Bacillus pumilus: one gene and its partner. The protein of the gene in region 2 interacts with the protein of the main gene of each other region in a pairwise test. Links are inferred from orthologs where the notes say so. Each region holds a gene or a part of one and is shown on either strand. Other genes may lie near its edges.

Region 1 (15,185 bases), 970 kb from region 2 along the record:
ATAATCTGTCCATCCTTGACAATGACTGCTCCAAAAGGGCCGCCAGTACCACTATTGACTCCTTCTATTGCAAGATCAATTGCACGTTGTAAAAAATCTTCGTGATTCATTGTCTTCCTCCCTTTGTTCGACTGACTTCTCTAGTATAAACGAATCATGCTAGAAAAGGAAACATCCTAGTAGATGGTCAAACAGGACAATCTGCGCATAAAAACCCCCGCCATGTTCGGCAGGGGAGAGGGAATCAATTATGCATGCTGCGCCAGCTTTTTACGAGCGACTTCAGCAGCCGTCACCATGTTTTTCAAAGCAGCAATGGTTTCAGGCTCTTGTCTCGTTTTTAGACCACAGTCAGGATTCACCCAGAAGCGATCTGTCGGACATACGTTCAGCGCATCATCAATGATTTGACTCATTTCTTCGACAGATGGAACGCGCGGGCTATGAATGTCATATACACCAAGTCCAAGTCCTTTCAAATACGGATGCTTTTCTAAGTAATCGAGGAATCCGCCATGACTGCGTGAATGTTCAATCGTAATTACGTCGGCATCAAGGTCTTCGATCGTATCGACAATATCCTCGAAGTTACTGTAGCACATATGTGTATGAATTTGCGTTTCATTTTGAACAGATGATGTTGATAGTCGGAACGACTCTGCTGCCCAGTTTAAATATTCTGCCCAATCACTTTCTTTGAGTGGAAGACCTTCTCTTAGCGCAGGTTCATCCACTTGAATAACTTGAATCCCTGCTTCTTCTAACGCTTCTACCTCTTTACGTAATGCGAAAGCGATTTGGAAGGCAATGTCTTTCCGGGAAATATCTGTTCTTGGGAAAGACCAGTTTAAAATGGTGACAGGTCCTGTCAGCATTCCTTTGACCTTTTTCTCCGTTAAGCTTTGTGCGTAAACCGTCTCTTTCACGGTCATTGGCGCTGTAAACTCGACATCTCCATAAATGATTGGCGGCTTCACGCAGCGTGATCCGTAGGATTGTACCCAAGCAAATTTCGTAAAGGCAAATCCGGCTAGCTTCTCACCGAAGTATTCAACCATGTCTGTACGTTCGAATTCCCCATGTACGAGAACGTCCAGGCCAATTTCCTCCTGAATATCAATCCATCTTTGTGTTTCTTTCTTAATAAATTCATCATACTCGGCATCTGTCCACTCATTTTTACGCCATTTTTGACGAGCACTGCGCACTTCAGCAGACTGCGGGAAGCTGCCAATAGTTGTTGTTGGCAAGAGCGGCAGTTCAAGAGATTCGTTTTGGATACGAAGGCGCTCTTCAAAGGCAGCTGGACGCTTAAAGTCTTTCGATGAAAGATTGTTGCGTTCTGCTGTGAAATCCGCATTGGTTCCTTTTGCAAATTCTTTTAAAGTAAGAAGTGCTTGCTTGGCTTCATTGATGGCGGCTTCAATCGCTGCGGCTCCTTTTGTTAAGCCTTCTTTTAATGTTGTTAATTCATCCAGCTTTTCAGTGGCATAAGACAGTCCGTTTAATAGTTTTTCTTCAAGCTGTTCGCTTGGGTGTTTTGCAACTGGTACATGCAGCAAACTGCTTGATGGCTGCAGCCATACTTCCTTCGGCTGAGCGTCAGCAATGACCTCAGAAATGAATGACAATCTTTCTCCAAGATCTGATCTCCAAATATTTCTTCCATCAATGACGCCTGCTGCTAAAATTTTATCTTTCGGGAAGCCATGCTTTTTCACTTGATCAAGATTGCGTCCTTGATCATGGACAAAATCAAGACCGATGGCTTCAACAGGATATGTGACAAGCTCTTCATAGGCATCTACTGAATCAAAGTATGTTTGAAGAAGAATGTTTAAGGCAGGTACGGCTTCTTTAATCGTTTGATAGATTTCTTTTACGGCTTTCACGTCTTCATATGAAGCGGTGACAAGTGCTGGTTCATCAATTTGAACCCATTTGACGCCAGCTTCTTCAAGTTCTTTTAAAACCTGAGTATAAAGCGGCACGAGACGCTGCTGAATCTCTTTTACTTCATTTGGTTCATAGCCTTTAGAAAGTGAGACAAATGTATAAAGACCAAGTACAACAGGTTTTGTTTCAACACCAAACGCCGTTTTCACCTTTTCGTAAGCTTCAAGCGGTTTGTTATGTGTGAGTTTGAATTCGGTGCTTTTTTCGTATTCTGGAACGATGTAGTGATAGTTTGTATTAAACCATTTTGTCATTTCACTTGAGACAGCATCTTTTGTTCCTCTTGCCATCGCAAAGTATGTATCTAGTGGGTCTTTCAAGCTGCGGAAGCGCTCTGGAATCCAATTGAACATGACAGCAGTATCGAGCACGTGATCGTAGAAGGTAAAATCTCCAGAAGGAACAACATCAATTTGTTGATCAATTTGCTTTTTAATGGCTGTTAAAAATTGTTCATCCAGTGTGCTTAAGAGGGTTTCGCGGTCTGTTTGACCCTTCCAATAAGACTCAAGTGCTTTTTTCCATTCTCTGTTTAAACCAATTCGCGGAAAACCTAGATTACTTGTTTTAACAATTGTCAATTCCAATTCCTCCTCTAAATATAAAAAGACATTTACACTCATGGCGAAGATTGATGAGGGCAAATGTCTGGTTTAAAAAGACAAAATGTGTGTGCGAAATAAGGCGTGAGCATAACTGACGCTTTTTCCGACATCTCCTATCAACCGTAGGGGGTTTGATGTGATAGAGCGGCTGGTATCCTGGCTGGTGAATCTGCAAGCTTTTCATCCTTCCCATCCTTATGACAGTGGATTCATGAGAAAAGCTCTCCTCACTCACAGTGGCGGGACCGCGCCGGATTTTCACCGGTCTTCCCAATTAAAATTCGACGTATGATCGAATTACCGACTCTCAAACTATGAATTTATTGTGTTCGATTATATAACGTCCACTTCATTTCGTCAAAGTAAATTTTGAATAATTTTAATTAAAAAAATCCTGAGAAAATTCAATCTATTCTCAGGACCTCTATTCAAGCTATAGAGATAAAAGATCTGCTTCCAATGTTTTTTCTAAAAGGACATCAGGCGCAGTTAAATATAAAAATCCATTTCCTACGAGGGCTTTCGACTGCTTCAGTGGAAGGGTTCTTCTGACAAGCTGAGCATAGACCTCAGGCTCTGTCAGCTTGCGCTGGAACGCTTCTTCCTCGGCATTTTTAATAATGGCTAGTGCACCGCTTACGTGAGGGGCTGCCATTGAGGTGCCTGTGAGTCTGCCGTATTTATGGTTTGGGAGAGTGGATAAAATATCTTCTCCTGGAGCGACGAGGTCGATTTCTTTATTGGCATTAGAAAATTCTGAGGATTCTCTTGCAAGGGAAACAGAGCCGACGGCAATGACTTCATTGTATGCTGCTGGGTAGGAGAACTCTTCCGTACGCTCGTCCCCGTCCCCTTCATTTCCTGCTGCGCACACAACAAGTACACCGCTTTTCACCGCGTTTTGAATGGCTTCCTGCAAGGCGGGCTCATTGCTTGGACCACCGAGAGACATGGAGATAATATCCACCTTCTGCTCAGCGGCATAGTTGATGCCATTAATGATCCATTCGTATTTCCCGCTGCCATTTTCACCGCCAAGAACTTTCACGATCAGCAGCTTAGCTTCAGGGGCAACCCCTAAAATTCCACCATTTTGATCTGTTGCAGCAATCGTCCCTGCTACATGGGTGCCATGCCCGTTGTAGTCTTTCACATTTTCAGCATCTCCGTTGTCATCATCGGTAAAGTTCTTGCCTCCGATAATCTGATCTTTTAAGTCGGGATGCCCCGTGTCGCAACCTGTATCAAGGACAGCAATGGTTATGCCTTTTCCTTTGAAGCCACTTGACCAAAGTTCGGGTGCTTTAATCTCCTGAATACTTTCCGGCGTCTCTTTCGCTTCCATCACATTGGCTTTTACTTCATACGGAATTAAGCGAATTTCACCTTTCATAAGAAAGCCCTCCTTATTTTGTTTTCAAAGTAGATTCAGGCTGCGTAATGTTATTGTATAAAAGAAACTTTTGATCGGAAAGGGTCAATTGTAATAATTTTTCAAATAATCAATCTATTATCAAAAGCGCAGTTCTCCTCACTTCTTGACGAAAGAACTCAGCTTTTGAGGAAAACTCTTGATATCATATGAAAAAGGAGGATATGCTGCATAGTGAGCTTGCACCTGTCCAGATGAAAATGGGTGAAAAGGACTAAAAGAGGCAAACTAAAAAACAAGGAAATCAAGCATTAAATGCGATATAAAAAGTTTTTGTTCAAAAATAAATGTTTCTTTCATAAAAAATAGACGTGAAGATTGTGACTGTTCCAAATGCGAAAGACAACATATAATAATGGAAAGACAAGCTTGCCTTTCAGATAGGAGAGATAGAGATGAACAAAGGGAAGATACTCGTAGTCGAAGATGAAAAGAAAATTGCAAGGGTGCTGTCACTAGAGCTTGAATATGAAGGATATGAGGTGACAGTCAAAGAGACAGGAATGGATGGACTCCAGGCTCTTGAAGAGGAAAGCTTCGATTTGGTGCTGCTTGACGTCATGCTTCCAGAATTAAGCGGTCTTGAAGTGCTGAGAAGGGTTCGAAAGACAAATACAGCGACACCTATTATTTTGATAACAGCAAGAGGGAGTGTGCCTGATAAAGTAAGCGGCCTCGATCTTGGGGCGAATGATTATATTACAAAGCCCTTTGACATAGAAGAATTATTAGCGCGAATTCGTGCGCAGCTAAGGTTGAATATAAAGGCGCAAGAAGAAAAGGAAACAGAGCTTAGCATAGCAGATTTGACCGTCAACGAGAAAACAAGAGACATACAAAGGGCCGGGCAAATGCTTGAGCTCACACCGAGAGAATATGACCTGCTTGTCCACTTGCTGAAGCATCAGCAGCAAGTGCTCACAAGAGATCAGCTTTTAACAGCCGTTTGGGGCTTTGATTACTTCGGTGACACAAACGTAGTGGATGTCTATATTCGTTATTTAAGGAAAAAAGTCGATTACCCATTCGAAAAACAGCTGATTCACACAGTGAGAGGTGTGGGTTATGTGATGAAAGGATAAAGAATGAGATTAAAAAATAAAATCCAGCTTTATACATCGTTGTCCTTGTTTTTAATGGTGCTTCTGTTTCATACAGCCATTTATTTTATTTTTTCGATAACCTTGACGCAAAAAGATATGTCCCGGCTGTCTGAGGTCGCTGAAAATATTGCCATTGCTTTAAAAAAATCAGAAGAAGAGGGTCTTCCATCCTCGGAGCTGCTGAAAGCGTACTTGCCCCAAAATGGCATGATCCGTGTCGTGACAGAAACGGGTGAATCAAAGCTGACTGTCACAAAGGAGTCAACGTTTAGTTCACTGCCTTTTACATATGAATCTGGGCAGACAGCAGAAATCAAAGAATACAACAAGCATATGACTGCGTTCGCTGCAATTCCGGTCATTTGGACAAATGGAGAGATTGTGTCGCTTCAAGTATATGAAGAAATCGAAAATACGGAAGAAAATTTGGCGTTATTAAGAATGATTTTAATCGCTGCTGGCGTTTTAATTATAGTGCTTTCCTATTTTGCTGGCCACATTTTAACAAAACAAATCGTACGCCCTATTAGTAGAATGACGAGCACCATGAAGGCAAGTATGAAGGAGAAGGCGTTTAAGCGAATCAAACTAGCAGGCGATTCAAAGGATGAATTGTATCAAATGGGACAAACCTTTAATGAAATGTCAGAAATCCTCGAGAAGCATTATGAGAAAGAGCAGCAATTCTTGCATGATGCCTCTCATGAATTGAAGACACCGATTACCGTCATTATGAGCTACAGCAATTTACTAAAACGCTGGGGACAGACACGTCCAGAAGTGATAGAAGAATCCTCTCAAGCGATTCATGATGAAGCGAAAAAAATGAAAAGGCTGACAGATCAATTATTAACACTTGCGAAAAATGGTCAGCCGCTTTACTTGGACATGAAGCCAGTTGATCTTGGTCATTTATGCAAGCAGGTATGTCATACACTTGAAGTCGCAACCAATCGAACCATTCAATCTCTTGTGCAAACAGATCAGCCGCTCGTCGCTGAGGGGGATGAAGAGAAAATCAAACAGCTTTTGACCATCTTGATTGATAATGCAGTTAAATATAGTACAGAGCCAGTTGATGTGACATGCGGATGGGCGGGAGAGAAACCGTTTATTTCAGTCGTTGACCATGGGATTGGCATAAAAGAAAAAGATCTGCCGAAAATCTTTGACCGCTTTTTTCGTGTGGATGAAGCAAGAAACAGTGAGACGGGCGGAACCGGACTTGGTCTTTCAATTGCGAAGCAAATTGCGGAAGAGCACGGGGCCGACCTGAAGGTGGACAGTCATATCGGCGAAGGGACAACCATGACCATTCTTTTTAAGAAATAAAATAGGTCTTTTCTCATCAATTTCTCATTTCCTCCTTATAAAATAGGAAATAGGAAGGAGGCGCTGCATGTCTAGAAAAACGAAAATGGTGCTTGCGCTCGCAGGATGTCTCGTCGTTCTTGCTGCCTTTGCAATGCTCATGATTCAAACCATTGATCAAAAAATATTAAGTGAAGCAGAAATCAAAAAAATCATCGCAAAAGACTACAATGGAAACATTACAAATATTGATTTAATCAATCATAAACAGGACTATACATTGACGCTGGAAAATGCAAATGGCATCTATCAAATCATTGCATCTTCTGCAAGCGGTCAAATGAAAGAAATCAGACAGATCAAAAGCTATCAAAAGCCAAATGAAAAAAATGCTGAGCTCCAGGCAGAGGAAGCGGCTGTTAAAAAAGTAAGCGGTACTGTCATCCAAAAGAAAGAAAAGTCAGATCGTTTTATCTTTACGATCCAATCAAAAAAAGAATTATATCAAGTCGATGTCGACAAGCAAACGTTTAAGGTGCTTGTAGCAGAAAAGAAAAGCCCAACCTCTAAAGAAAAGAAAATGACAAAAATCACGGTCGAAGAAGCCATCCGAATTGCGGTAAAAGAAGTCGGAGGGACAGTGGATGATGCAGATCTTGAAACATTTAGCGGTATGCTTGTCTTTGAGGTGGAGCTGGATTTGCCTGACGGGCGAGAGGCAGAGGTGCTTGTGAACGCATATACAGGAGACATTGAAGGTATTACGTACGAAAACTAATCCTTTTCTCATGATTTTCTCATGTTTCTTTCCTTCCTTTATCATCTTCTTTCTTTAAGATAAAGGAGAAATCAAACAGAGGAGGACATGAACATGATGAAAAAAGTACTAGTAGCTACAGCATTAACAGGAACTCTTGTCGCAGGTGGTTTCACACTTCAAGCGCAAAATACAAATCAAACAGCACACGCCGAGCAGGTGGTGCAAAAGAAATCATCGTTTGTCTCAAAGAAACAAGCTGAAAAAGCAGCCCTAAAAGTGGTGAAAGGGTATGTGGACGATGTCGATCTTGAGCGTAAAAAAGGAAAATGGGTGTATGAGGTCGAGATTAAAAAAGGCGGCTTTGAATATAAAGTATATGTCGATGCCAAAACAGGAAAAGCGCTGAATGATCCAGTCAAAGAAAAGAAACAGAATGTGAAAATCACTAAAAAGCAGGCTGAAAAAATTGCCCTTGCAAAAGTAAAAGGAACAGTCACAGATTCTGATTTAGATAAAGAAAATGGTGTGTACTTGTATGAAGTCGAAATCACCACACCAAACGGCGAGGAAGTTGATTTTGAGATTTCCGCTAAAACAGGCAAAATCCTGAAGCAAGAATGGGATGATTAAGCCGCCAGCAATCCTAAGATAAATTTGTATGCGGTCTGAACCATTTATCCATCATGGATAGCTGGTTCAGACCGCTATTTTTGCTTAAATGATTGTATACAAGTACAAATGAATATCATCTTTTAAACTGAATAGGGTACTTCCATGTATCTGTACACCAAGCATGTTAATGCTTTTTATGTTGATTGCTTATCATTTCAGTTGTTCTTAAAAATGTCTCAATATCTTGAATATTATGACAATGGAGAGGTGATATTCTAATAGCCCCTTTAATTCCAAAGGAATCCAGCATCCTTTTAGAATAAATGCTTGTATTCAACCTTTCATATACGATCACACCGTGCTGTTCATATTCTCTTACTGCATCTTCATGGTTTGTTCCTTCTAACGATATGGCCACGATGAAATCTCTTTTTGATAAATCACGGTAATCAAGATGCACGGTCACTCCTTCGATCTCTCTTAGCCCTTTTACGTTGGGTGTCCCGTCTAGCATTATTTTTAATAAAGCCCTTTCTTGTTTTCCGATAGCTTCCATACCTGCTGCGAATAACTGTCGTCTGGCATTCACTGTTGTAAAATGACTTCCAAGCCAGCACACATAATCAACAATTGCGCTAATAGCCGCATAATGCGCAGGTGCTGGAGTTCCTAGACCCCATTCAGTTTCTTTCTTTCCTTTTAACTTATGATGAGGGAGAAGAGCAGCTCTTTCCGATAAATAAGCAACCCCGCAGCCTCTAACACCAAAAAATTTATATGGGGCAAAATTTATCACATCAACAGGGGTTTTTTCAATATCAATTAAACCATGAGGTGCATGTTGAACGGCATCAACCATGATAAATAAGTTTGGCTTCTTTTTTCTTGCCTCTTGTACAATTTGTTCAATGTCTAAAATAGCACCAGAGATATTCGAAGCATAGATGACGCTTAGAAGAACAGTATCTTGATCGATTAATGCCAAGATGTCTTCTACGTTCACTCCACCTGTTAAAGGATTAGACTTGGCCACTCTCAGCTCCTTGTTTAATTTATTTGCATAAAAACTAGCTGCGTCATAAGCTGCTGGATGTTCTAAGGATGTTGTGACAATATTTGTTCCTTTAATATGTTCTGCAATGATACCCGTAGTCTCAAAGATAGCTTGTGACGCTGTCAGATATGTAGCGAAGCTTCCTTGTTTCACGTTAAAAATGGTTTGAAGATCAACAATCCCCTTTTTCTGGATATCAATCAAGTGTTTTGCTGTTTTATGATTTCTTTCAGAACAATCTGGGATGCCATCAATGATTGAAAATATATGATTTGCCTGTTTTAAACGAAGGGAACCACCTGCATTATCAAAAAAAAGGCGTTCCTTTTTTAGGATAGGGTCCTCATCAATATATAAAAATTGTTCTCTTACTTTTTTTAATAAATCATTTGAAATGTGCATGTTCAGGTTAGTTTGGTTCATCATCTTATCCCCCAATATTCAATTCTTATACTTAGTATTATACATTGTGTTATCAATCAATGGTTGTACCCTAATCAGAGAGATCCTTTTTTTCTGTAAACAATATTTCATTTTTAGCTAAAGCGACAGTTGTCAGCGCATTGTCAATGTGACATTCGCCGCACCTTTATGAGTTCAGCTGTTTTATACTAATCACTCCTTACACTTTCATGTGTAAGGTTTTTTCATTGGGACAAACTACGGGAAAGGAGGCGAGAGAATATGAAGAAAAAAGAAGAAGAGCAGACAATGGACCATGCGGAATATGTTCCGCATCCTGATGGAGAAGGATATGCTTTGTTTTTGCATGATTCCTTTCATCTCCTCTCCCAAGAGGATATGAATCAGCCAGAAGAGGAATAAAAGACATGAAAGGGCGATGGTTTACTTTGTCTATCGCTCTTTTTTTCAAAAGTAAGCGAATACATGAGGAAACTTGGCATCTTGCTTATTGACATCACTGCGCTTTTTCTGTAATCTCAGTGTGTCAACAATATGAGACTTCGTTAGGTGAGGCTCCTGTATGGAGATACGCTGCTGCCCAAAAATGTCCAAAGACGCCAATGGGTCAACAGAAATCATCGACATAAGGTGATTTTTAATGCAGCTGGATTTTTCCTATGCCATACAGTGCTAAAGCTCTACGATTGAAGGAGCAAGTGTTTTATTTGTCATGCTTACAAAGCGCCTTCATTCGGTTGAAGGTGCTTTTTTATGGGAAAAGGAGGTGTGGGGATGGATCATCCCGATTCGAGACACATAGAGAATATGTCAAAAGATCAGATTGAGACATCAGATAGAGGAGATCCTGACCCCCGCACATTCTAAGGGATTCGGGTATCTCCTGACTTTGGGGAGGTAACAGCTATGATACAAAATATTACGTATGATGAACTCATTTTACGCATCATTATTTTACTAAGAGATGGAAAACGCAAAGAATTTAAAAACATCATGGAAGAACTTCAGCCATATGATATGGCCTACTTATTTAAAGAGCTTCCAGAAAAACACCGCGGCCGCTTCCTTAGCTTTTTACCAGTCGATGACGTGACAGAAATGATGGGTGAGCTGGAGCGGGAATACCAAGAAATCGTTCTTGAAAAAGTAGGGAAAGACAAAGCTACGTTCGTCACAAACAAAATGGATAACGATGATCTAGCCAACTTATTTGATGAGATGGAGGATGAGCTAAAGGATCAGCTTTTATCTAACATGGAAGCAGAGGAATCAAAGGCCGTCCAGCTTCTTATGAATTACCCTGCTGAGACAGCGGGACGGATCATGACCAACCGGTACGTTTGGATTCCTCAGCATTATACGGTGCAGGATGCCGTTGTGAAGCTGAAAAGCTTTGCTGAAATTGCAGAATCAATCAACTATTTATATGTGATTAATGATCAAAAACAGCTTGTAGGCGTTCTCTCATACCGTGACCTTATTTTAGGTGAACCGGATGAAAAGGTGCAGGATCTCATGTTTACAAGAGTCATTGCTGTTGGAGCCTTTCAAGATCAGGAGGAAATCGCAAAGCTGATTGAACGGTATGATTTTCTTGCCATTCCTGTTGTGGAAGAGAACAATGTCCTAGTCGGAATCGTTACAGTCGATGATATCATTGATGTTGTCATTCAAGAGGCAGGCGAAGACTATGAGAAGTTTGCTGCCTCTGGTAAAGATATTACGTTCGATACGCCGGCATTTGTGGCGGCATACCGCCGTCTTCCATGGCTCATTTTGCTCTTGTTCATTGGGCTGATTTCAGGCAGTATTTTAAATTATTTTGAAGATACCCTTCAGCAAGTCGTTGCTTTAGCGTTCTTCATGCCGATGATTGCCGGGATGACAGGGAATACAGGCACACAGTCTCTTGCCGTCGTGATTAGAGGGCTTTCAAAAGAAGAATTAACGAAAAAAACCATTATGCGTCTTATTTTTAGAGAGCTGAGAACAAGTATTTACATTGGGATCGTCTGTTCCATTATTATTACAGTCGTCGCAATGGTGTGGCAGGGCAATATGATTTTAGGTTTTGTTGTCGGCTCCTCACTGCTTGCAACACTGATTATTGGGACAATGGCAGGTACGGTCGTGCCGATTATTTTACACAGATTAAACGTGGACCCAGCCATTGCATCTGGCCCGCTGATCACAACATTGAATGATATTCTATCCTTACTGATCTATTTTGGAATTGCAACAGCATTCCTTCATACACTGATGTAGCAAGAAGACTGTAAAACGTTACGTTTTACAGTCTTTTTTGAATAAAGATTGCATATAGCGCTTCCATCCTTTACATTTTAAGGAGAAGGTGGGAGAGAAAAATGAAGAAGTTTTTATTCATTTTAATGTGCATTGTTTTGCTAGGTGCATGTTCAAGGGAAGACGAGGGGAAAGACAGAAGACTTGTGGCAGCAGAGCATATGATTGAAGCGATTACCGAAGGAAATAAACGAAAAATAGAAAACATCTATGTTGAAGGCGCTGTCCCAAGCCCAAATGACATTCTAAAGCTGAAAAAGGAATGGGGCATAGAGACGCTTTCTTATGAAGATTTTCAATTAGAAGAAGCCAGCATTCATGTCTTTCATGCGAATTACGAAGATGAAAAAACAGGGAAGAAAAAGGCACTTGCCCTGCGGGTAATAGAAGATCCTGAAAAAGGCGGTGTACGGATTGACTTTGTAGGGGTCGTTGAAGGAACTGATGCTTCCTCTCAATGAAAAATTTTATTAAAAGACAAGGTATAAGCTAAAATGATTTTATTTAAAAGGATAGAAGAGCTGAAAGAACTTCGCTCTATCTATCCTCTTTTTTACCACAAATGACCTGATCACATATGAGTTATGCCCATTAACTCCATAAATCGTGAGAGGGCACTGGTCATGTACGAATCGCGGCGCCTTATAAACACAGTGGGCACGATTCTATGTGGTTCCGGTAATGGATGACAGGTAAATCTGCCTTGCATCCGAGCTTCAACCATAGATTTTGGTAATACGGTGACTCCTAGCCCGTTTTCAACGCATTTAAGCACGCCCTCTAAAGTGCCATATTCCATTACCTTCATCGAAGCAAAGCCATTGCTCTCTAACCATCGCTGCCAACGCCCCAAATAGATGCAATGCGCGAATGACGAAAGCAATGGTTCATGTAAAATTGATTCTACCTGGAATTCCTCCCGGGAGTAGCTTGTAATCAGAACAAGTGATTCTTCCAATACAGGGTACTCAATAATGTCCGGATGAAGAATTGGCCCATCAACCAATGCACCGTCTACCTTGTAGTTAAGAATAGCACTAACCTGATCTACAGTAGGTGCCATATACATGCTCAATTCTACTTGTGGAAATGTCTTATGATATTCTGTAAAAATGATTGGCAATCTTGTAGAAGCGGTTGACTCTATAGATCCGATGTGTAAAGTTCCCCGCGGAGTAGAGGAAAGCTTTACTGCCTCTATCGCTTCTTCAAAATCGTAGAGTAATTTGTTTACATATGGCAACAGTTCACGTCCTGCAGGCGTTAAGGATATCTTCTTGTGATATCGATAGAGAAGAGGAACACCTAATTCTTGTTCAAGACGTTGGATTCGTGCAGTGACATTCGACTGCACATAATTTAATTTCTCAGCAGCTTTTGTAATGCTTTGTTCAATAGCTACTGCTTTAAATATTTCCAAAGATTTAATATCCAAAATAACGCTCCTTTTGCATCGCAAATTGTGATGAACTATACACTATTTTTTGATTTTACGTGATCCAATAGAATAAGTAAACTTAATGATATAAGAGATTTATCATGAGGAGGAGAATTGAGAGATAGGAAATTTTAGCTAGGAAAAGATAAAACAGGCGTTTCCAATTAAATGAGGAGGGAATTTATTGATTTCAAAGATTAATATCCAAGAGAAATTTTTGCAAATAAATGCTTATTGGAATCCTAGAATAAGTGGAGAGTTGAACGACTCATACATTAAAATGGTAAAAATTAAGGGTGAATTCATTTGGCATCACCATGATGACGAGGATGAAATGTTCTTTGTATGTAAAGGGAATCTAGTCATCCGTTTTAGGGATAGAGAAATAGCTCTTAATGAAGGGGAGTTTCTTGTGATTCCTAAAGGAATTGAACATCAGCCAATTGCTGAAGAAGAAGTTCATTTGCTATTAATTGAACCAAAAACGACTCTAAACACGGGGAATGTGGTCAATGAACGAACTGTTTCGATTCCTGAACGAATGGATGAACACTAGATCGTGCACTTAACAGGTGCTTTAGTTGAAAAAGAGGCAGCAATCGCTGTCTCTTTTTACTACGTTATCATACATTCACTTGTCTTTAATTTTAAAGAGTAAGCGAATCTTTATTTGTTTATCGATTTTTGTACCGGAAGTGTGCGTTAATCTGGCCTTCCAGCATTTTTTTCTTATATTGTCCGCTTTTTAATGCCTGTTCTTTTTTCTTCATGTCTTTCAAAATCTCGGCTGTTTGCACACCGTCTTCTCGTTTGTTGGCGATGTCCATTAAACGTTCTACATCAGAAAAAGAATATTTACGCGTGCCTCTTGTTGAGCGCTGGGGGTAGATGAGTCTGCGTTCCTCATAATATCGGATTTGCCTGACGGATAGCCCTGTTAATTCACTGACAATCCCGATTGAAATGACTTTTTTATCTTTATAAGAAACATCTTCCTGCGTCATATACTCACCCCTGCAAGTCTTTTCTTCATATTATACAGAACGAGAAGGAAAAAAACCTATCATTTGTCAGAAAATATAACACAAAAACGAAAAAATGAAAAAACAATGGAAGGAAAGATAACAACAAATGTGAAATGAGTGTTGCGCGTGCATATAATGATGATGAGTTGAACTAGGAGGAGGAGCAAATGATGGAGCAAACACAGATCATCTGTATGGCAAAAGAAATCATCGCATTAGATATGAAGAGGGATGAATTACTGGAGCGATTCATGCAGGCGGCAGGTCAGAATGCACATGCTCTTCTAAGAGCCGTACAAAATGATTTGTATAAAAGCTCTTCATAAGCACCTGGTCCAGATCACTTGATAGGAGGGGATAATCGGTGCGGCGTATCTTAACAGAAGCTTTAGCAAAGGAAAGACATTATTATACGAAGCAGCTCTGTTCATTAGGAGTTTACAGCCCTGATGCGGCCAAGAACATGACAATTAGTGACTTAAAAAAAGAGTATCACTTCTTTTTCAACAAAACAGAGCGTAATTTGTGAAAATCCCTTGAAATGTGCGTATGTCACATAAAGGGTTCTTTTTTTGCGTGCTTAATATTATAGCAATATTGAATTTTGTAGAAATTTGACGAATACAGTGTAAGGAAACGCAGTTCCTTTACAGATTATGTTAAACTATGTCGCATCTTGATGGTTTGCTAAAAAAGCTTTTTTTCGAGATGATTGTGAAAAATAAGAAGGATTTTAAAAGTTTATATCGAAATCTTATACATAACACGAATGGAGTCACTTATGTGGTTGAAAGGGTTTTCAAAAACGTACTTCTATTTTTTACGAAAGGCTCCAACTGCACCGCAAGAAAGCCTTGAAGTTAAAAAAATATTATAAGAGGTAGATATGTGATGAGACTATCGTTTAATGAAGAAGAAGTAGAACGTTCAATGACACTTTACAAGGTATTTGCAAGAGCATTTAAAAGCGTTTCAGAACACAGTATTAGAGACAGCAAAGAGCATGGATTTAATCCAACTGAATTTGCCGTTCTTGAATTGCTGTACACAAGAGGTGCTCAAAAACTTCAGCAAATCGGCTCAAGACTCCTGCTTGTCAGCGGGAATGTGACGTACGTAATTGACAAATTAGAACGAAATGGTTTCATTGAAAGAGAGCAGG
Region 2 (15,309 bases):
GACGGCTTCTCATTAAGCAGCAGTCAGATATTCATGTGCTGCAAAAGAAGGATGTCATTTTTGTTGAGCGAACAGGCCGGTCAACCACCATTGTCACAACAACAGGAGATATCCAGACATATCAGACATTAAACGAGTTAAAGGGCGATCTGGCTGAAAAAGATTTTATCCGCTCCCACCGATCGTTTATCATCAATATTCATTACATCAAGAACTTCTCGGCGTATGCCAAAAATTCGTTTATCGTGTCTTTTGAAGGTACGGATAAAAAAGCCATGATGACCAAGCAGCAATTAGAATACTTTAAGAAATACTATTTTTAAGGAGAACGAACGTGAACGATTTCTATCTTGGATTCCGCATGTATGCTCTCATATGGCTAGGTCTTGCATTTCACGCAGCTGTTGAAGCTTTTCTGCCGCTATCATCTGGGGTGCTGTGGCTCCTCACCTTTTGTGTGATTTGTCTTTATACATTCTTCATATACAAAAGGTTTTTGCCTCATGTGAGTGATTATGTGATGCTGGGCGCTTTTGTGCTCTTCACCTGTGCAGGTCTTTCCCTTTTTCTGACGCAAGGAAATGGGCTGAGCTCTCTTTTGGCTTTGATGATCATCATGACAGCAGATATCCTTTCATTGAAGATGATGCAGACGGAGAGACGGTTAAATGGACGGCTTCAAGAGCTGATCAACGCAGAATCAAGAACCAATGAATTGCTGCTTGAGCTGCGCAGTAAACATCATGAAACAGCTAGACATTTAAATGCCTTTTCCACGTCGAACGACGAACATGAGATCAAGGATTTGATTCAGCAATACGTGAAACATTTCCCATGGATTAAAGGAGAAAATGCTTATTTGGCCTCAACCTTGCACCCCTTTTTTGAGCGGGCTGAAAAAGAGGACATTGCCCTTTCACTAGACCTTCAAGCACCATTTTCATCGCTTCCCTTTTCTAAGGCGGATCAGGTTAGTTTTACTGGCAACCTGCTTGATAATGCCCTAGATGCGGCGATTGAAGCGAAGCAAGCCGGGAACGAGGGAAGCATCTCAATCACGACCTCTATTCGGAGCGGGCTCTTTTTAATCCATTGTGAGAACAGCACAAAAGGAATGGAAAAACACGTGTTAGACCATTTGTTCAAAACCTATGGCCGCTCGACAAAAGGCGGCGATCATCAAGGAATGGGGACGTATATCATTCATCAGCTTGTTGAAAAGGCAGACGGTACACTTGATTTCACTTACCGTTCTCCAAATTTGCGGCTCGTCATCAAAATCCCCCTCACGATGTCATAAAAAAAAGGTGCAGCTAGGCACCTTTTTTATGTTAAGAGAAAATGTGATCAATTTGATTGATTTCCTCTTTTGTTAATTGAACATCGTTTGTTTTTAAGTTTTGCAGAACTTGCTCAGCTCGTTTTGCACCTGGAATGATGGCGTCGATGCCTTCCTGCGCTAAAAGCCAAGCCAGTGCGACGTGTGCCGTTTCAGCGTTCTTTGATTGTGCAATTGCCTTCAGCTTGTCTACTTTTTCGAGGTTTTGAAGGAACGCCTCGCCTTGGAAAAGCGGGTCTTTTGCTCGAATATCATCAAATGTCGCATCCTTCGTAAATTTCCCAGTCAACAGGCCTGACGCCAACGGGAAATACGGAATAAAGGAAATACGATGCTCGACACAGTATGGGAGAAGATCCTGCTCTGCCTCACGTTTCAGCAGAGAATACTCCGACTGAAGCACGTCTAAGTAGCCATCTCGATTAAAGGCTTGAAGCTGTTCGAAATCAAGGTTTGATGCACCAATTGCCCTGATTTTTCCTTCATCCTTCAATTCCTTTAATGTGCCTGCTACTTCTTCCAGCGGCGTCCGGCCGTCCGGGAAATGCATATAGTATAAATCAATATTATCTGTTTGCAGTCGTTTCAGGCTATTTTCGACCTGCTCTCTTAAAAAGTCCCGGCTGTTATCCAGTTCAATTTGTCCGTTTACTTCTTTATGAGCCCCCTTTGTCGCAAGGACAAGGTTTTCTCTGCCGCCTCTTTTGGCAATGATCTCACCGATCAATTCCTCTGAACGGCCCAGCCCATAAATAAAAGCAGAATCTAAGAAATTGACACCTTGATCAAGAGCCGTCTCCACAAGCTCTCGTCCGGCATCTTCACTCAGGTTCGGGAACAAATTATGTCCACCTACCGCATTCGTACCAAGCCCTATCGGATTCACCTGTAAATCAGTTCGTCCAAGCGTTACCTTTTTCAAAAGCTCATCTCCCTTATCCGCTTAATCATCCTTATTTTCCCATGAATCCTTTTCAACATTCAAGTATCCTGCTCTCTGAAAATTAACTGGGAGGTGGACGGTGAGAAAATAAATGGACATATAGTCATCTCTCTGAAAGCATTAACACCTCCACTTCAAAATTTTTACCTAAAAAACATTTAAAACCCATGATAAATCTATAAATTAATTCTTATTAACTAGTATATTAGGCTTAAAAAATTCCTTTTATTAAAGATGTTTGTGTAAATTTCTTTCAAAGATAGGGACTAAAACCTATTCCTCATCATGATTGAATTCCGATAGAATGAAAAGTGCAAATCGTCATAAGGAGATTTTCCCCTTTAACACCCGAATATACCATTCTATCTGTTTCTTTCTTCATAGTCAGATAGCGGGAATGAAATGACGAAAGAAAAGCAAAGGAGCATCAACTGTGAATCTTAAAAAAATAAGTGCACTCCTCATGATTTCATTCGTGATGATCATCTCTGCAGCCTGCCAGAGCTCAGCAAAATCAAGCAACACTGATCAAAAATCAACAAAAACAGCAGAGGTAAAAGTCAACAGCTACGAATATACGTTACCAGAAGACTCAACAACTACGCTAAGAGACAATGAATTGGTACTAAAAGTCAACCTGACGATTACAAACAAAGGTGACAAGGCTCTTTCATTATATAGCTCTGACTTCTCCCTTTATCAGGACGATGCCAAAGTAACTGATTTAAAATTTTACGGCAGTAAAGACCGTCTTGACCTCGGTTCATTGAACAAAGGCAAATCACAATCAGGTGCTCTTTATTTCCTAGTAGACAAAGGGAAAAAATATCAGTTCGTGTACCAAGACAGCATCAAGAAAAACAGTGATTCGATTGAAATCAACCTAGATGGAAACAAAATACTGGATACAGCGAAAAAGCTGGATAACCCTGCAAAGGCGCTATCCGCTTATACCGATATGATTGTCTTTGACAAAAAGAACGATCAGTTTGCAGATTTAACGGGTGACAACCAGTCAGATGTCGTCAATAAATACCACGACATGTTTGTGAAAGACTTCAAAAGAAGTGCCGGCATTTACGGAAATGAAGTAAGTGACCGTGATATTCTGTCTATGTACAAACGTATTCAAAACACCATGAAGGATAAAGCCAAAGTAGAAACAAGTGTAAAAACCATCTCTGATGACGAGGCGAAGGTTGTCGCTAAAGTAACAGGCCTTGATGCTTCTAACTTAAAAGACAAGCTAGACAAGCAAAGAGACGAGTTTTACAACGGCAAGATCCGCTCTAAAGAAGAATTGTATAAGAAAAGCTTAAACATGTACGCATCTGAATTCGAAAAGCTTCCTCCAGTCTCCAGCCCAGCTGAATACGAAGTGAAAATGAAACGTAACGGGGATGGTCAGTGGAAAATTGACCTCAACGATTATAATACATCGCAGTACATGAGCGGTTTTATTAAAACAAGATAATCATGAACTAAAAAAAGACGCTGGCCCATGAAGGTGCCGCGTCTTTTCTTATGCTATACAGTCGCCTCTTGCTCTTCTTTCACCGCTTTTTCAATATCTTTAAAACGGCTCGATACAGTAGACGCACTAATGCCATACTTTTTCGCTATTTGCGCTTGAGAAAGCGGGGCATCGCTTGCAAGTGAATGAATGTAATATTCGATTCCCGCAGCAAATGATGCCGCTTTACGGATTACAGGTGATTTCTGATCACAATAGGCTTTCCACACAGTTAAAGCGCCATCAGTCAGGCTTTGGTCCCCGTGTTCCTTCATTCCGTCTTCAATCAGCTTAGCTGTTTCCAGCTGAACATCACTTGCCCAGTCCATGCGATCTGCTGTTAGACCTGTATCGCCTTCTGTTTGAGCAGATGTTTCTGATTCTTCTACTTCTTGCTTCGCAAACATGCACTTCAGCACGTCAGGGAATGATTCTCTCATAAATGTGCTGCGCGTTCCTCCATTTGCCTCATATGCTTCAACAAGCTGACGAACTTGAAGAAGAAGCGTATCTGTAAACTCTTTTGCAAACATCGTATATTGAATGAAAAACTCTGCTTTTTCTTCAAATTGAACAGGGAATCCAAGCACGAGACTTCCTTTTTCAGGAAGCACTGTTTGATCAGGTTTTACATCTACTTCAACCTTTTCCGCTGTCACCATATTCTCAAAGTAAAGAGACTCGTCCGTTTTTTCATTTAATAAAAGCAAAGATGGTTCCATGTCTGTCCATGATTGAACCACTTGTTTTGTTTTCGGACGGGTAATATCCTCTGCTTTCTTTGTCAGGAATTCTTGGAAGATGGTTTCTTTCTGATCCGTTAATGGACGGAAGAAAATGCCCCATACACTTAAATGGAAAACTGAAATTTGTTGCGTTTCTTTATCCATATCTGCAAGGAAAGAAAACTCATTAATGAATTGATTAATGGCTCTCTGATGCTTAGAGAAAGCATAATTCATTAAATCCTTTTGAACTTGTACAGCTTCCTTAAACACAAGCTCAGACGTTTGTTCTCCGCCTGACTTTTGACCACAGCAATGTTTATATTTTTTTCCGCTTCCGCATGGGCAGAGCGCATTTCGTTTAATTTTTCCCAAAATAAAACCTCCGACATTCTAGTCTAACCTCACTATTTTAACAAACGATTGCACAGGAGAGTTTTATTTTCAAGAAAAAAGAAAAATCAGAATGATCAGTTAAATAACAAAGGTACATGAAGATCACGACAGATCATAGGAATAGCAGTCTTTTTCTGTTTATTTTCTCCAATCATTCCAACAGTTTTTCTTCAGCTCATTCCTTCAAATAACTGCTTTGCTTCAAAATAAAAGATTTGAACAAACTTCTTCGTATTGACTCTGCCTGTCGATCCTGCGGATGAAGAGGTCTTCTGCATTTCTTTCATTCTTTGGCTGACATCGGTAAAGTCAAAAAACTTCGACGCATAGTGCTCAAACTTAGGATTCGAGAAATCTGTTAATCCTAGTGAAGCAAAATGATTCAAGGAATGATGAATAGCGCGTCTAATCCGCTGCTCTGCTGCTTTCACTTCTCTCATCACTTCGACATCGGTTGCCCCATCATCCAGCTTCCTCTCCGCTGTTTTGATAAAGAGTTGCTTTAGCGGCGGGAAATTGACCTCATGAGAATTGGCTGACTGTGTTTCATGTAAGTAGATCAGGATCTCTAGTAAATCCTTAGATCCGCTCTCTCCGACAATTCCCAGTTCGGATAAGAGAAATTCCCCTGCCTCTTTCATCGTCCTTTTTTTCGCCCCAGCACCCGTCGTATCATGAGAAATTACAGGCTCTAACGGCAGCACATGGCGAAGGGAAGCTTGAATATCATATATCGATTTCTCCAGCTTAATACGCTCCATGACTTTTCGAATCACACTGACGATCTCAATTCGATTGACAGGTTTATGAATATAATATTCGATCCCTAATTCATAGGCTTCTGCCATCATCTCTTTCGCCTCTACTTGGGAAATCATCATGATTTTACCTTTGAATTCAGGGTGAATATGACGAATCGTTTGAATGCCGTCTCTAGCAGGCATTAAAAGGTCAATCAGAAGGATGTCTATGTTTTTTAGGTTCAATGAATGTGCTTCTAATCCAACTCCGTCATCGGCTTCATCCACGACCTCTCCCAAATCTTCATCCTCAATGATTTGTCCTAAAATCGAGCGTATTGCACGATCATCATCTGCAATGAAAAACCGCATACACTCACCCTCTCTGTATTAAATTTTGTATAGGAAGGATTAGCTGAAAAGCTGTTCCCTTTGTTTCTCTTTGTTCGATTTTAATTTGACCGCCAAGCTCTTTAACCAACTCTTTCACATAGGATAATCCAATCCCAGTTGATGGTGTTCCATATGCATCAAATTTAGAAGTATAGCCTGGATCAAATACAATTTCTCTCATTTTTTCAGGAATCCCCGGGCCATCATCTTCAATCCGAATCTCTATTTTATCATGACTTCCTTTTAATACGAGTGAGATCATTCCAGTATCCTTTATGGCTTCAACCGCATTTGCCATTAAATTATTAATGAGCGATAAGAAAATGAACACATGGTAATCATGCAAATGAATGCCCCTTATATCAGATGTAAAAGAGATGTTTTTCCCTAGAGATAACGCATATTTCTCTTGAATGCGGATGACAATCTGAACCAGCTCTTCAGCCTTCATATAGTCTTGCATATTTTCCTTAGAAATCAGCTTCGAAAGACCAGCATAAATACGCTGATTGTCCTTTTTCACTTCATGGATTTCTCCTGCGAGCTTCAACAGCTCCTGACTCACTTTCTTGCCTGCTTCGTGTTCATGCAGCAGACGATAAAGTCTGTATGATTCTTGCGTAATATGCTCTGTATGTTTTAACGTTTTCTTTAAATGAACCGTTTCTTCATATAAATTTGAAATGACCATCATCATATGCTCATTTTGTTTCATGATCTGCTTCTCTCTTGATTGTGCCTCGTACAGCTTCATCATATTAAAAAAGCTGATCACCACAAAGCTGTGAGCAAACGCAATGAGAAACATATCACTCAGCTTTGATAATGTCATCGTCGTACCAAACACTAAAAATTGTACAAACAGCTCAACAAAATCAGCTACTAATTCGATCATGAGACCAATGATCCCAATAAAAATAGAGCGCTGTTTAAAACGTCCCGTACGGACGGCAAAAAACAGGAAAGCATATGTAAAATAGAAGAAGAAACTTGGGAATTGCTGATAAAATGATGCAGCCAGTCCAGCATTATGCTGAATCAGATCTAAGCCTACTCGAAAAAGCACAATGGCTGCGCCTGTTAAAAACCCAGGCAAAAACGGTCTAGATTTCCTTAAGAGTAATAAACAAAAGAAAAACGCAGGTGCGCCAAAGCTGATCCGGAACGTCTCATTCACAGGATAAAACTTCAGTTCTCCTGCAAGCGGCACAATAACCACCATAAAAATTAAAATGAATGCGTCTTTTTTGACAAGCTGGTTTAAACTCAAATGACTGACATCCCTTCCCCTTTTTGCATAGCCACAGTATACAAGGAGACTCTTTTCTTCACAATGTGCAAAAAAATAATTTTCACGGCTCCTTCTTTCCCCAAAATCCTTTTTTATGACTATTCTCCGAGACGGCATGGTGACCTTTCAGCTATTCAGCGTTTTGGTGATTGTCTACAATAATGGGAATTGTTTAGACAATCATCGACAAACCGATTTTTATTTGTAAGTTTTTCTGTAGATTTTCGTCAGATTGTGTAGTTTCCAAGATAAATTAAATGAACAATTTTAGTGAAACTATATGTAAGCGTTTTCTGAATTTTCACTAAAAACCCTTTTTGTTTTTTCGCCGCCAAAGCCTTCAATTGAACATATATTTAGGTGTAAAGGAGTGGTACAAGCAGCGCATGACAAGTTCTTTGAAGATGTGTAACATGTTTTCGTGCCTATTTGATCGCATTTTTTGTCATCCGCCAATTCAATAGGGTACTTTTTGATTTTTGATTGGAGGAATCGTATGAAAACAGCAATTTCTAATAATACACAACACGCATGCCAGTCTTCTGTTGATCAATGGGCAGAAGAAATACGTCCGTATTACAAAAACGGGCAGAATGCTGGCTACATTCCAGCACTCGGAAAAGTGAATTCCTCTCAACTTGGTATCAGCGTGATAGGCCCAGATGGATCATCTGTACGATATGGTGATTGGGACGTTCCCTTTACCCTGCAAAGTATCTCAAAAGTCATCAGCTTTATAGCTGCCTGTTTAGGAAGAGGCGTTCCTTACGTCTTGGACCGGGTAGATGTAGAGCCAACTGGTGATGCATTTAATTCCATCTACCGCCTTGAGATGCATAAACCGGGGAAGCCCTTTAATCCAATGATTAATGCTGGAGCTATTACCGTATCCTCCATCCTTCCCGGAAAGACTTCTACAGAAAAGCTAGCATATATTTTCGATTTAATCGAAAACTTAATAGGAAAGCGTCCATCTGTTAATGAAGAGGTTTATCAATCAGAATGGGCAACTGCGCACCGCAACCGTGCTCTTGCTTATTACTTAAAAGAAACCAATTACTTAGAATCAGATGTCGAAGAGACATTAGAAGTGTATTTAAAGCAATGTTCCATCGAGGTCACAACAGAGGACATCGCCTTGATTGGACTGATTATTTCAAGTGATGGCTACCATCCCTTTAAACAGGTCCAAGTCATACCAAAGGATATCGCAAGACTAACAAAGGCATTGATGCTGACATGCGGCATGTATAATGCATCTGGTAATTTTGCTGCTTTCGTAGGCGTTCCAGCCAAAAGTGGTGTGTCTGGAGGAATTATGGCTTGCGTTCCGCCAAGCGCAAGAAGAGAATTCCCATTTCAGACAGGCTGCGGAATTGGTATTTATGGTCCCGCCATTGACGATTGCGGAAATAGTATTACCGGTGTCATGATGCTGAAAAAGCTCGCCAAAGAGTGGGATCTCAGTATTTTTTAAAATGAACAGTCATGAATTCGAAGAGGTGATGTTATGAACGAAAAAGCTTTGCTATCTTATTTAACAAATACAAATGATTTTATTTGGACTTATATTGTGATTGCTCTGTTACTTGGAGTAGGGGTCTACTTCACATATAGAACACGCTTCCTGCAAGTGAGAATGATTAAAGAAATGGTGCGTGTCCTGAAAGAAGGAAGAAAAGAAAAAGAGGGGATATCACCGTTCCAAGCATTTGCCATCAGTATGGCGGCACGTGTAGGAACAGGGAATATCACAGGGATTGCTATCGCCATTGCAATTGGTGGACCTGGGGCAATTTTTTGGATGTGGATCGTAGCCATTATCGGTTCTGCCTCAAGCTTTGTTGAAAGTACATTAGCCCAAGTGTATAAAGTGAAAGATAAAACAGGATTCCGCGGTGGACCTGCTTATTACATGGAAAAAGGGTTAAACAAGCGCTGGATGGGAATTTTATTTGCGATCCTAATTACAATTTCTTTTGGAATCGTCTTTAATGCGGTTCAATCAAATACGATCACCGTCGCTTTTGAAAACTCCTTTGGATTAGACCGTTTAACAGTCGGTATTGTAATGGCTGTTATTTTTGCAGCAATCATTTTCAAGGGAATCCAAGCCATTGCAAAAGCTTCTGAATACATTGTCGTTGTACTGGCTCTAGCTTATATCGGAATTGCATTCTTTGTTATTGTGACAAATATCACTGAACTTCCTGGTGTCATCAGTACGATTGTGAAACATGCCTTCGGGTTTGAACAGTTCGCTGGCGGAACACTAGGCGGGGCATTATTACAAGGGATTAAACGCGGTCTCTTCTCAAATGAGGCTGGTATGGGTAGTGCACCTAACGCAGCAGCAACAGCCGTGACAAGTCACCCTGTAAAACAAGGGTTAATCCAGGCATTTGGCGTATTAACAGATACGTTAATTATTTGTACGAGCACAGCCTTCCTTGTCCTATTCTCTGATGCGTACAAAACAACGAACCTGCAAGGAATTGAATTAACACAGGCTTCACTCAGTCAGCACATTGGGCCATGGGCCTCTGGATTCCTTGCTATCATGATTTTCCTATTCGCCTTTAGTACATTGATCGGTAACTATTACTATGGTGAAACGAACATTGAATTCCTTGGTGCCAACAAAATTTGGCTTAACATCTATCGAATTGCCGTTATTGGAATGGTTCTTTTCGGTGCAGTTGCAACTGTTCCTCTCGTTTGGGGTCTAGCCGATCTCTTCATGGGACTCATGGTCATCGTCAACCTCATCGCCATTACCATGCTGTCTAAGGTCGCCTTTGCAGCATTGAAGGATTATACGAGACAGAAAAAAGAAGGCAAGGACCCTGTCTTCTATAAAAATGCCGTTCCAAACAATGAGAAAATTGAATGCTGGGACGACGAACCTGCTTCGTTGAAAAAGAATCAAATCGGATAAATAAAAAAAGCTCTGGTCCTCTGATCAGAGCTTTTTTCTTTAGTTCAAAAATTCGAGTATGAGTTTGTTCACCACTTCTGGCTTTTCATGATTGATCCAATGAGAAGCATCATCGACAAAAATCAGCTGACCATTTGGGCAAATCTTCATCGTTTCCTTCGCCAGCTTTCTGCTTAAAAACTTGTCCTCCATCCCCCAGATCATGCGAACAGGTACTAAAATGCGTTTTGATATCGGCTTTTCAAAGCCGCCCTTTTTGATGGCGCGGTACCAATTCAGCATTGAGGTCATGGCACCTGGCTGCGTCCAAGCCAGCTTGTAGCTTAATACATCTTCCTTCGTGAACAAATGTGGTCTTGCAGTCAATCCAATGGCTTCATCCAGCTTTTGAAAGTGATTTTCCTGAAGTGCTGCCTCTGGCACATTTGGAAGCTGAAAGAAAGCGATATAGGAGCTCTTCTTCCACTGCGGGGGATAAAACGGAAGAACCTTCATCATGACCCGCGGATGCGGCATGTTGACAATGATTAATTTCTCTACATATTGAGAACGTGTGGATGCCAAATGCCAAGCAACAGCTCCTCCCCAATCATGACCTCCCACAATCGCCTTTTGATTCGGACTAAGCGTCTTAATCAGCCCTACGATATCATCTCTCAGTTGATCTAATACGTAGGATTCGATTCCTTCCGGCTTATCACTTAAATGGTAGCCCCTTTGATCAGGAACGACGACACGATAGCCTGCCTCAGCCAGGGGCATGATTTGGTTCTTCCAGCCGTACCAGAACTCAGGAAACCCGTGCAGCAGTACAAGCAGCGGGCCATCCTCAGGTCCAGCCATTGCTGTGTGAAGTGTTACACCATTTGTTTGGATCGATTGAAATTCAATTTGCTCCATCCCTTTGCCACCCTTCTCCTTGTTCTTTTATTCTTCCAACATAGCATATTTTCCATTTTTCAGAAAATAAAAACACTCCCAAAAAAACCTTCACAATAGTGAAGGTCTTAGAATTTTGACCAAGGATCCTTGAACAGCGAATTGGTGCCTTATTGCGAAAGAAACAGAGAAGATATGTATTTGTGCTAAATGACTAAATAACTAAAAAAGCAGACTCTAATCAGTCTGCTTTTTTTACGATTTTTATTTATCTAGAGAATATTTTTCTATTGCTTCTTTTGGAGATATTTCTTCATCAAATGAAAGATAACGACAATACACTTCACTTAAGTGAAGTGGTTCTTCTTCTAAATTGTCTACAAGTTCAAATATATCTAGGATTGCTACTAATTTTTTTGTTGTTTGTCCGTAATCCCCATTTCCAAATGTTTCTTCTGGAAAACTTTTTTCTATAATTTTTTTAACTTCATCTTGATCTTTTGCTTTGATTAATACGATTCTTTCTTCAAATATCTTATCAGGTCTAACTTTGGGAGACGGTATGGATTCAAACAATAATTTTGCTGAAAAGAGATCATACATAGATTTATCACCTTTTAATTATTTTTTCTTTTTAAATCTGTTATCAGTTAAAAGTTTTTTAGCTGTTCTTGCTTTTTTGATACCCTTTTTTGCATCTTTATTAATTTGATCAATGGTTTTATTTAGATATTCTGTTGGAAATTCACCTCTTATTTTTCCTTTTCTGTTTTTTGAGATGAATTCATTTGCTGTCATTTTGTGATGTTTAACAACTTGAGCTTCCCAAGAGTTTGAAGAAAATATCATACCACCTACAATGACAGCCCCAGTTGCTAATACTGCGACTTGTCCTAATCCTGGAATAAAGAAGAAAGGGATCGGAATTGCAAATTTTGTTTCTGCAAGTTGATCATGATTTATTTCTCCTTCAGAGGATACTAAATCATTTGGGTTAATCACAATATTTTCGTTTTCTGTTGCCTTTGCTGGTGCTTGTAAAACAAAAGTAAATACAGATAGTGCTAGTAGTGTGGAAATTATTTTTTTGATCAAGTCCAATACTCCTTATAGTTTATTAGAAATTCAATTGAATAACAAATTATATATCATATTACATTAATTGGATATTCAATAGATTTAAGGTAAATATAAGGGAATTGTTTTTTGAGGTTGCTGTGTCCACAATCATTTTTTATTTTTATATCATTGCATGATCTTTATTTAGCTCTTTGTCTTCATCTATTTCATATAATTCAGCACCCAGATCAACCCATTTTTGCGGTCCTGTACTTGTCCGTGAAGTGCACCAAAGAACGTATCCTGTAATTCGACCAGTACATCTCCGTCAGCTTCTAGCGCTTCATATACTGCCTTTAGTTCTTCTTCATTGTCAAACTGCATAATCAATCTGAGATTCTCGGGCTTTTGTGTGCGGCCAAACGTATCTGAAAAGTGAAGCAATGATTCTCCAAGGTGAAGTTCCGCATGCAGCACACGGTCTTGATGTTCATTTAAAATATGAATATCTCCGCCAAAAATTCCTTGATAATATTGAAGAGATTCCTTCACATCGTCTACCACAATATAAGGACTAACGCTAATCATACCCTTCATCCTCCTCTTGTCCGTCCATCTTCTCTTTTATAGCTTATCCCAAATCGTATGAAAAAAGGCACAAATCGTCAACGGATTTGCACCTTTTTCTCATGAAGCTTTCGCTAATTCACTATGTTTGTTTGAATACGCTGCGTACATGACGACACCGATTAACAGCCAAACACCAAAGTAAAGCCACGTCCGGCCTGGTAAGTTGAGCATAAGGAACAAGCAGCAGCCCATTGAGATAATCGGCAAGACCGGCACAAATGGAACCCGGAATCCCCTCTCAAGCTGCTGATGTGTCTTTCTCAAAATGAGCACAGATAAACTCACCATCGCAAACGTCAATAAAGCACCGATATTCGCTAAATTGGACAAGTCCTTTAAATCAATAAACCCTGAAATAACAGCTGTCATGCCGCCAATCATCCATATGCTTGCAACAGGCGTATCGCTTTTGTTTGTTTTCGAAAACACTTTAGGCAAAAGTCCATCTCGTCCCATCGCATAAGCAATTCGAGTTGCTGCATAATTATTGGCGAAAATCACAGCCATCAATCCAATAACCGCACCGACAGAAATAATACCGGCTACGCTATTTTGATGTACACTTTGCAGCACATAGGACATAGCCTCTGTGACATTCAGTTTTGTATAGTGCACCATGCCTGTCATGATCAAACAAACGACAATGTAAATGATCGTGCAAATGAGTAATGAGCCGATAATACCAATCGGCAGATTCCGCTGCGGATTTTTTACCTCTTCCGCAGAAGCAGAAATCGCATCAAATCCTAAAAAGGCAAAAAACACAGCAGCAGCACCGGCAATGACGCCTTCTGCACCAAACGGCATGAACGGCTGCCAATTGGCTGGCTGTACATAAAAACCGCCTACTACAATGAAAAGAACAATAATACCGAGTTTCACAAACACCATGATATTATTGAATTTTTTACTTTCCTTCGTTCCTCTAGATAAGATCCACGCAATCAGTAAGGCAATGATAATGGCTGGCAGATTCATGTATCCGCCTTGTTCTGGCCCCGCTAAAAATTGATGGGGAATCGAAATGCCAAACCCCTCAAGCAAGCTGTTGAAATAACTCGACCAGCCACTGGCGACAGCTGAAGCAGTCAGCATATAAACGGACAATAAAGTCCATCCCATCAGATGCCCGACAAGCTCACCCATCGTTGTATATGAATAAATGTACGCACTGCCGAATACAGGCAGCGCTGAAGCCATTTCTGCATAGCAAAGTGCTGCCAAACTGCACACAATCGCTGCAATGGCAAAGGAGAAAATGACAGCCGGTCCTGCATCCTTAGCCGCTGTAATTCCGGTTAACACCATGACCCCCGTGCCGATCACTGCCCCTATACCAAGGAGCGTGAGATCGAGCCCGCCCAGCGTTCTCTTTACCTTTTGCTGCCTGCTCTGTTCTAACAAATCGTGAATGTGTTTCTTACGAAGAATATGTCGCAAACCCTTTCCCTCCAAAACGTTAGAAAAACAAAAAATCACTCAAATTTCATTATAGCAGAATAGGTACTACGCATTCACAACCAATTCACGTAAATCTTTCTTCATGATTTTACCAAGCTTGTTTTTTGGCAGCTCCTGTGTGAAATGAATGGAGGGCACTTTGTAATCTGCCAAACGTTCCTGGCAATAGTTCACCACATCTTCTTCGCAAAAATCGACGGAATCGTCTTTTACGATATACGCACTTGGCACTTCACCATATAATTCGTCTGGTACCCCGATGACAGCTGATTCAATCACACCTGGAATTTGATCAATGACCTCTTCTACTTGGTCAGGATAGATATTATCCCCGCCGTACAGAATCACATCTTTGTATCTGCCAGTAATGAAAAGAAAACCGTCTTCATCTAGATAGCCTGCATCCCCCATATGGAACCAGCCATTTTTCAGCACCTTCTCAGTAGCGTCAGGCTGATGATAGTAGCCTAGGAAATAAAATGGACTTCTCATGACGACTTCGCCAATTTCTCCTGCTGGCAATGTCTCCTCTGTCTCAGGATGCACGATTTTCACATCTACATCCGCATCCACTTTACCGGCAGAGCCCATTTTATCCTCACCCATCGCTGGATGCCACGCACTGACAACCCATGCTTCCGTACTTCCATAGCCATGCATCATCTGAATGCCTGCTTCTTTGTAATCTTTAATTAAGCGTACCGGCACCTTCGTACCGCCAGAAATCGCAATTTCAAAAGATGAGAGATCGTACGAACCGCGTTTCATTTCTTCTAGCATGTACGTGTAAGCTGATGGGAAAGCCATCATGAACGTAATTCTTTCTTTCTCAATCGTTTCTAAAATGCGTTTCGGTGTTGCATCATGTAAGAAGACAAGCGTATACCCTTCAATCGCAGCTGCGATCAGATGATTAATTGAACTCATATGATACAGCGGATGACTCGCCAAGTACCGTTTTCCTTTCAGATCAAATCCTCGATTCCCATGTCTTGTTAAAAA

What was found.
Region 1: the proteins of GKC25_RS01505 (region 2) and GKC25_RS06105 interact in binary tests that used the Bacillus subtilis proteins (3 or more experiments, as listed by UniProt). The link is inferred for Bacillus pumilus from one-to-one orthologs.

The regions. Positions count from the first base shown.
Region 1 is NZ_CP046128.1:1,228,708-1,243,892, forward strand. Bases 12,338-15,185 are described here. They hold GKC25_RS06105 (MerR family transcriptional regulator), read right to left. Parts: upstream 14,003-15,185; coding sequence 13,673-14,002; downstream 12,338-13,672. Other genes in these bases: GKC25_RS06095 (LysR family transcriptional regulator), read right to left, coding at 12,338-12,995; GKC25_RS06100 (cupin domain-containing protein), read left to right, coding at 13,183-13,554; GKC25_RS06110 (hypothetical protein), read left to right, coding at 14,194-14,349; GKC25_RS06115 (hypothetical protein), read left to right, coding at 14,388-14,552; GKC25_RS06120 (MarR family winged helix-turn-helix transcriptional regulator), read left to right, coding at 14,912-15,185. Outside these bases: GKC25_RS06040 (nucleoside deaminase), read right to left, coding at 1-110; metE (5-methyltetrahydropteroyltriglutamate--homocysteine S-methyltransferase), read right to left, coding at 249-2,537; GKC25_RS06050 (S8 family peptidase), read right to left, coding at 2,995-3,954; GKC25_RS06055 (response regulator transcription factor), read left to right, coding at 4,389-5,075; GKC25_RS06060 (HAMP domain-containing sensor histidine kinase), read left to right, coding at 5,079-6,428; GKC25_RS06065 (PepSY domain-containing protein), read left to right, coding at 6,496-7,185; GKC25_RS06070 (PepSY domain-containing protein), read left to right, coding at 7,279-7,797; GKC25_RS06075 (aminotransferase class V-fold PLP-dependent enzyme), read right to left, coding at 7,964-9,256; GKC25_RS06080 (hypothetical protein), read left to right, coding at 9,518-9,658; mgtE (magnesium transporter), read left to right, coding at 10,163-11,521; GKC25_RS06090 (hypothetical protein), read left to right, coding at 11,623-12,021; more of GKC25_RS06095, read right to left, coding at 12,132-12,337. UniProt on the Bacillus subtilis protein: Transcription regulator that actives the transcription of genes required for nitrogen assimilation such as nrgAB (ammonium transport), nasABCDEF (nitrate/nitrite assimilation), ureABC (urea degradation) and gabP (GABA transport), during nitrogen limitation.
Region 2 is NZ_CP046128.1:266,382-281,690, reverse strand. The notes cover bases 5,177-8,148. They hold GKC25_RS01505 (ATP-binding protein), read right to left. Parts: upstream 7,320-8,148; coding sequence 6,033-7,319; downstream 5,177-6,032. Other genes in these bases: GKC25_RS01500 (glutaminase), read left to right, coding at 7,837-8,148; GKC25_RS01510 (response regulator), read right to left, coding at 5,177-6,028. Outside these bases: GKC25_RS01535 (LytR/AlgR family response regulator transcription factor), read left to right, coding at 1-323; GKC25_RS01530 (sensor histidine kinase), read left to right, coding at 335-1,300; GKC25_RS01525 (aldo/keto reductase), read right to left, coding at 1,332-2,261; GKC25_RS01520 (DUF4352 domain-containing protein), read left to right, coding at 2,716-3,756; GKC25_RS01515 (SEC-C metal-binding domain-containing protein), read right to left, coding at 3,810-4,895; more of GKC25_RS01510, read right to left, coding at 5,087-5,176; more of GKC25_RS01500, read left to right, coding at 8,149-8,817; GKC25_RS01495 (alanine/glycine:cation symporter family protein), read left to right, coding at 8,851-10,278; GKC25_RS01490 (alpha/beta fold hydrolase), read right to left, coding at 10,318-11,178; GKC25_RS01485 (DUF4288 domain-containing protein), read right to left, coding at 11,422-11,760; GKC25_RS01480 (hypothetical protein), read right to left, coding at 11,779-12,252; GKC25_RS01475 (VOC family protein), read right to left, coding at 12,439-12,804; GKC25_RS01470 (amino acid permease), read right to left, coding at 12,904-14,286; GKC25_RS01465 (class I adenylate-forming enzyme family protein), read right to left, coding at 14,353-15,309. UniProt on the Bacillus subtilis protein: Member of the two-component regulatory system GlnK/GlnL that positively regulates the expression of the glsA-glnT operon in response to glutamine.